2 regions of the Halobacillus sp. ACCC02827 genome follow, and region 2 is predicted to be linked to the other one. Evidence: riboswitches for the same ligand, from Rfam matches in the RefSeq annotation. Region 2 holds a riboswitch; the other holds the start of a gene.
What was found. Region 2 has a riboswitch for lysine ahead of QRD89_RS13685 (Na+/H+ antiporter NhaC family protein). Riboswitches for the same ligand answer to the same signal wherever they lie in the genome.

Region 1 (3,423 bases), 930 kb from region 2:
ACTTTCCAGCTTCGTTTGAATAGTATGCATAGAAGAGAGCCTCCCAATGGTGTGGAAGGCTCTCTTTTTGTTGGAGGAGGGACAGGAAGGGGAAAGCTGCTCTTCCGGCGACTCACCTGTGGCTATGTTTCTCTTTTCTTTTGGATTGGACTAGTATCTTACTCTGTAACCCCAGCCATAAAAGCACAGAAGGCAGCAAGGTAACGAATAAAGGGTAGTTCGGTCCTTGCCAGCCTAAGATGTACAAAAAAGGTAATTTAAAAATAAAAGAAGCAACATCCATGAAAGACTGCATCTCATTGTGGAAGGACTGACTACACTCAATGGTCCTATCCACCCCGCTCTGATCATTCTTAATTTTTATCCCGTACGCTGCTAAACGGACCATCACCTATTTTAACGGGTTAAAAAAGAGGAAGGCGTGCTCCTATCCAGAGAGCACGCCTTCCTTTATTCTTTATGATGCCATTCGTTCGTCTTGTCTGATCGTGCTTACTATATCCAAAACACGCTTGCTTTCTTCCTGCGTCAAAGGCAGCAGAGGCAGGCGGACGCCTCCGACCTGGACGCCGAGAGCGTTCAGGGCTGCTTTCACCGGTGATGGACTCGGTGCGGAGAAGATGGCGTGCATGACCGGGAGCAGCTTCTGGTGAAGCGTTGCTGCGAAGGCGCCGTCTCCTTCACGGTAGCTTTGGATCATCTGCTGCATTTCTTTTCCGATGACGTGGGAGGAGACGGAGACGATACCTGTCCCACCGATGGCAACGAACGGCAGCGTGTTGCCGTCTTCTCCGCTGTAGACGGAGAAGTCCTCCGGCGTTTCGCGGATGATGGTCGTCGCCGCATCGAGATCGCCGCTCGCTTCTTTAACGGAAACGATGTTGTCGATCTTAGATAAGCGGATGATCGTTTCCGGTTCCATGTTGACGACGCTTCTTCCCGGAATGTTATAAAGCATGACCGGGAGGGAAGTCGCTTCAGCGATGGTGCGGAAATGCTGATACATCCCCTCCTGAGACGGTTTGTTGTAGTAAGGGACGACGAGCATGACGGCATCCACGCCGGTCTGTTCTGCTTCCTTCGTCAGCTCTATAGATGCTCGTGTGTTGTTGGATCCTGTTCCTGCGATGACCGGAACACGTCCGTCGACGACTTCCACAGTGAAGCGGAACAGGGACAGCTTCTCCTCTTTCGTAAGCGTCGGAGATTCTCCGGTCGTTCCTGCGATGACCAACGCATCCGAACCGTTGTCGATCAAATGGTCGATCAAAGCACGTGTCGCTTCATAATCAATATTCTCATCGTTGTCGAACGGGGTTACCATTGCTGTTAATACTTGGCCGAAATTCATAACCTCACACCCTTTAGTAAGTTTTTTTAAATACAGACCGAGGCATCAGGACCATTCAGCGCAGTAAATAAACAAAAACGGCAGCAACGAGGGAATCGCTGCTGCCGTAGAAACTTTGTATCCGTTCCTGCGTAAGATAGCCCTCCATATAGTCTCCTATATGACAGTCCTGCACTTCTTCAGTATCAGAACCAGCTTCAGGAAGATGAGATTCGAGAAGCTTCGGCAATTTCCCCTTTCCGCATCGATCGTCAGAGCTCATTCTCCTCCGTATGCGTACTGATGTCATTGCACCTCTATCCTTACTCCAAATAAAATTTGAAATAAGAAAATATTTAGTTAGCTTGATCGTAACAAAAATTGTCCTCAAATACAACACGAACGATGAAAATTCCAAATCTTCGACAATGTTTTTGCACATTGGCTTATGCCGACCTGCGCATGGGATAGGAGGAACTACATAAAAAGGTCCATCAACCCGATATAAAAGATAGATAACTATAATAAAAAAGGGGACCTGGTTTCAACGATGAAAAGTATAAGAGGAAAGATTTTGACGGCCTTCTCAGTGGTCATTTTATTGACGGTTTTGCTCGCGAGTTTCAACTATTTCGCTACTTCAAGGACGAACGAGAATACGAAGGGGATCGTCGACCGTGAACTGCCGCTGTTGATCCTCGATGAGAAGCTCGCCTATAACTTATCACAGAAGGTAGCTGCAGCCCGTGGGTATGTACTCTTTAACGATGACGCATACAGGGAAACCTTTGAAGCGTATTCGGAAGACAGCATGAAGATGCAGAAGGATCTCCTGGACCGGACGGACTCCGATGACATCAGGAAGCTTGTCACGGACAGTATTGAATGGGAAGGGACTGTGCGGACAGAGGTGTTTGAACGGTTTGACGACGGTCGGGAAGAGGAAGCCCTGAAAGCGCTCGAAGATACGGTTACTCCGGTAAGTAATGAATTGATAACCATCTATGAAGAAGCCTCTATTCGTAGAGAAGGAGAAATCCAGGAGATGGGATCTAACGTGTTGGAAAGCGGCGCGGCTATGATGTTCTGGGGATTGATTATCTCTGCGGCAGTCATCCTGGTCGGACTCCTTTTCGCATGGATGATGGCGAATAACCTCTCCAGGCCGATCAAACGTGTGGCAGAACGGATGCGTCACCTTGCGGGCGGCGACATCAGTAAAGGGGATCTGGAAGTGAAGAGCAAGGATGAGATCGGGGCGCTTGCCGGTGCGATGAATACGATGCAGGCGGCCTTGAAGGAAGTGATCGAATCGGTTTCCCTGACCTCCGACCGTGTCACGGTGCAAAGCAGAGAGCTTGATCAGGCATCGGAAGAAGTGAGGGAAGGAAGCGTGCAGATCGCCTCGACGATGCAGGAAATGTCTTCCGGAGCAGAGTCCCAGGCGGACGGTGCTTCCAGTCTGGCGGAACAGATGCGCACCTTCACAGATAAAATTGCGGTTGCGGATGCGAACGGCGGGCACGTGTCGCATTCGTCTTCTCAAGTACTCGAGCTTGCAGAAGGAGGTCGGGAGCAGATGAAGGCAGCGATCGGCCAGATGCACAGGATCGATACGATTGTGAAGGATTCGGTCGAGAAAGTGAAAGGCCTCGATAGGCAGTCTCGGGAAATTTCCAAGCTTGTCCAGGTCATTGAAGCGATTGCGTCTCAGACGAACCTGCTGTCGTTGAATGCGGCGATTGAAGCCGCCCGTGCGGGTGAGCACGGCAGAGGCTTTGCCGTCGTTGCGGATGAGGTGAGGAAACTTGCAGAGCAGGTCACTGCTTCTGTCGGTGATATTACCGATATCGTGGAAGGCATTCAGACGGAATCCGGGCAGGTCGTCCAATCCTTGGAAGAAGGATATACCGAAGTGGGCCGGGGGTCTGTCGAGATGGAGGCAAGTGGAGAGACGTTCGATACGATCCATCATTCCGTTTCGGACATGGTAGCTAAAATCCAGGAGATTTCTGCCCACCTTCGCGAAATTGCCGGCGCAGGACAAGATATGAACCGTTCCATCGAAGAAATCGCTTCGATTACAGAAGAGT
Region 2 (3,423 bases):
TCCATCACACCAAAGGCTCAAAAAAGAACAGGGATGGCGTCATCCCTGTTCCTCTTATACAACTTACTCTGGTTCAATTTTCGGATTTACTTTATGAATGACCATGGCAATGACGGCTACTATAGCCATAGCGAGTACCAGCGGAATCCAAACCTGTCCGGTAAACCCAAGGACAAGATACCCGACTGTCGCCCCTAAGGCTGCGAGCAGCGCATATGGAAGCTGGGTCATGACGTGATCGATATGATTAGAACCTGCCCCGGTAGAAGAAAGAATGGTCGTATCTGAGATCGGTGAACAGTGGTCACCGAAAACGGAGCCGGCAAGAACCGCGGACAAGGCCGGTAGAATCATGGACGGATCGGTAACAGCTGCTATTTCTCCTGCGATCGGGAGCATGATACCGAACGTTCCCCAAGATGTACCGGTAGACAGCGCCATAAAGCCGGACAATAAGAAGATGATTAAAGGCAGGTAAGCAATATCAATGCTTGCCTCTGTAAATTGATTTGCCAAAAACTCTCCTGTTTGAAGCTGGCTGATGACATCCCCGATCATCCAGGCGAAGACCAGGATATAGATAGCCGGAAGCATAGCTTTGAGTCCTTCTGTAAATACGTGGCCAAGCCCTGATTTCGGTTTAGGCTGGCTGATGTAAAGACCGCCTGCAACCAATACAGAGACCAAACCTCCGGTGAACAGGGAAATGTTTACATTCGTATTAGCAAAAGCATCAAGCAGTGTGGCGCTTCCCTCTGTTGCCTGAATACCTGTGTAGAACATCATGGCTACCGTACCGACGACAAGCGCAACAATCGGCAGAATCAAGTGCGAAATCTTCCCATTATTGTGCTCTTCGAATTCGTCATTCAGGTCTCCTGGAATGTCACCCTTTTCCGGATTCGTGAGCTCTCCTGTCTTCTGCGCACGGATTTCGTGACTGCGCATCGGCCCGAAATCAAGGCGCATATAAATTGTCAGGAATACGAGAAGTAAAGCTGCGAAAACGTATAAGTTCGCTGGTATCATCAAAACAAACGCTTCAAAAGCACCATATTCGGTAATTTCATTTGCCGCAAGGATACTACCGATGGTACCGATGATATATGCTCCCCAGCTGGATATGGGAGAAATAACCGTGATTGGTGCAGAAGTCGAATCGATATAATAGGCCAGTTTTGCTCTTGAGACGCGGTACCTGTCCGTCACCGGTTTTGCCACCTGCCCGACAGCAAGTGCATTGAAGTAATCATCAATGAAAATAACAATGCCGAGCAGAGCAGGTACGAGTGTAGCACCCTGACGTGTACGGATCCGCTTCACCGCCCACTTTCCGAATGCCTTGCTGCCTCCGGAGGCTGTCATAAATGCAGTGGTAACTCCTAGTAAAAGTAAAAAAGACAGCAGGTAAATATTACCTGAATTAAGTGCACCTTCACTGTAGAAAATAGTGGAAAAGATGGACCAAATCAAGCCGATACCGGCTCCAATGTCCATTTGTGTAAGCATGAATGCTCCGACAATGATCCCTATACCAAGGGATAGGATGACTTTCCTTGTAACAAGGACAAGGATAAGCATAAGTATAGCTGGAATTAATGAATAGATCGTTCCTTCCATGTGGTTCCCCTCCGTTAATCTAATGGTGTAACGGGATTTGGAAGGCTACTGTGGATTAAAATTGAGGAATAAAAAAAGACAATGATAGAAAATAATCTACCACTGCCTCAGCGGCAATTGGATTATCCTCCATTTCGATCAGTAGCGCTCCATGCACCCAAAAAGCATGCATGACAGTGTATCTCCTGTTCAGATGTACACCAGCGTTAAACAGCCCGACTCGCTGTCTTACACTTCGGCAGACACCCCCTTCACCAATGATCCTCGCTTGTCATACTCCCATTGACTACTCATGATGTCTGCGCCTCTACCTCACCGATCTGATAAGGTCACGCATATTCAGTTCTTAGCCATTCTACCAGTAGATATGCATTATTGCAAGGGATCCATTGGATAGGAAAAAGATGGGTCCTGACCGTCTACACCGCTGTAGAAATTGGGAACCTTTCCTAAAATAGTCGCCGTATCTATCGGAATATCGTTCTTTACGACCGTTGTCTCCGTAGAGAACGGGATAACGATTCGGAGACTTACTTCAAAATGGATGGAAATCTCAAACAAGGCGGCATTCAAACCATATTCCGTAATTTTACTTTTCACCTGAGACTGAACGTCGCCGATCACCCTGAGCTGCACGGGAACTTTCGGGCCAAGGTTTGCAAGCAGACTGTTTCCTGTGGCAAGCCCTACCGGCACTTCAATCAAAGTGGCCGGCTGCTCCCCTAACTCCTCTGCCGTCATATTCGGATCGATGGACGGCTCGAGTGAGGTATCCTCCATCGGTAACTCTCCAAGCTCCATCCGCTTCAGGAAATTCTGCACCCGAATCGTGGTGTCACGCAAAGCACGGTTTACCATGACGGAATTCCATCCCATATAAACGACGTTTCCCTGGTTATCCTGCTCCATTTTTACAAGATCATTGAACTGAAGGTCTTCGGCTATTTGTTTACTGACCGCCTCATTGATTGCATCCCTCGCCAGCTGCTGCGCCTTCGTCTCAGCAATATCTACAAGTGCGGGCGTGACTCCCCTGTTTATAAACCATAGGCTTAGGGCTGTGAATACAGCGAAAAACAGTAGACTGATGACGACCCGTTTTCCGATCGACGACCCGCCCGTCACTCTTTTCTTAGACATGAAACAACCCTCCTCACCTATCTATATGTAGGCGAGAAGGGTTTTATTTGAATAATTCTCACGGACTCCCGTATGTCTGAAGCGCTTCAGACAGCAGATCACGCAGCAGTTCCGGCATATAATACTTTTTCTCTGAGGCATAGGCGATCTCAGGAAAGAATCGACCGAAAGTAAACGTATCCGCTGTAGCGAAACGATAGACTTTATCAGGATCAAGCGGACGGCCGTCGAAAGTAACATCCGTCACCTGAAGCTCCCCGTTGGACGCCTTCCGTACATTAATGTCCACTCCGGAAAAGACCATTTTCCCGATTACCTCTCCACGGAAGCCCAGACCTTTCAATTTGGTTTCCATCAATTCTTTCGTATGGGCAGCCCGGATCACTTCCATTATTTTATCGCCCTCAAGCTCGACCCTGCAGGGATTCATCGGGTGTGGGCAGATGCGGTGGACCTCTTCGTACGTGATTTCCCCCGCCGGTAAATGATCAAGAAGGACCCCCGCATTTAACATCGCGATATCGGATGATGTCCATTCCCTTAATTGGTCCGTAAGACTTGTCATTAATTCGTTATCCTTGAACCATGTGATGTGAAGAGGCTCTCTCAACCTTGTAACAGGTGTGTTTAAGTGATCCATCGCTTCTTTTCTTATACGAAGCA

Region 1: it holds a riboswitch for lysine, as region 2 does, so the genes downstream of both, dapA (4-hydroxy-tetrahydrodipicolinate synthase) here and QRD89_RS13685 (Na+/H+ antiporter NhaC family protein) in region 2, are expected to answer to the same signal.

What each region holds. Positions count from the first base shown of each region.
Region 1 covers NZ_CP128168.1:3,508,020-3,511,442, reverse strand. Annotated here, with positions in the region: gene dapA (4-hydroxy-tetrahydrodipicolinate synthase) at 458-1,351, opposite strand; lysine riboswitch at 1,481-1,658, opposite strand; gene QRD89_RS18395 (methyl-accepting chemotaxis protein) at 1,905-3,423, shown strand, end outside.
Region 2 covers NZ_CP128168.1:2,574,071-2,577,493, forward strand. Annotated here, with positions in the region: gene QRD89_RS13685 (Na+/H+ antiporter NhaC family protein) at 64-1,620, opposite strand; lysine riboswitch at 1,755-1,938, opposite strand; gene yunB (sporulation protein YunB) at 1,993-2,760, opposite strand; gene QRD89_RS13695 (bifunctional metallophosphatase/5'-nucleotidase) at 2,819-3,423, opposite strand, start outside.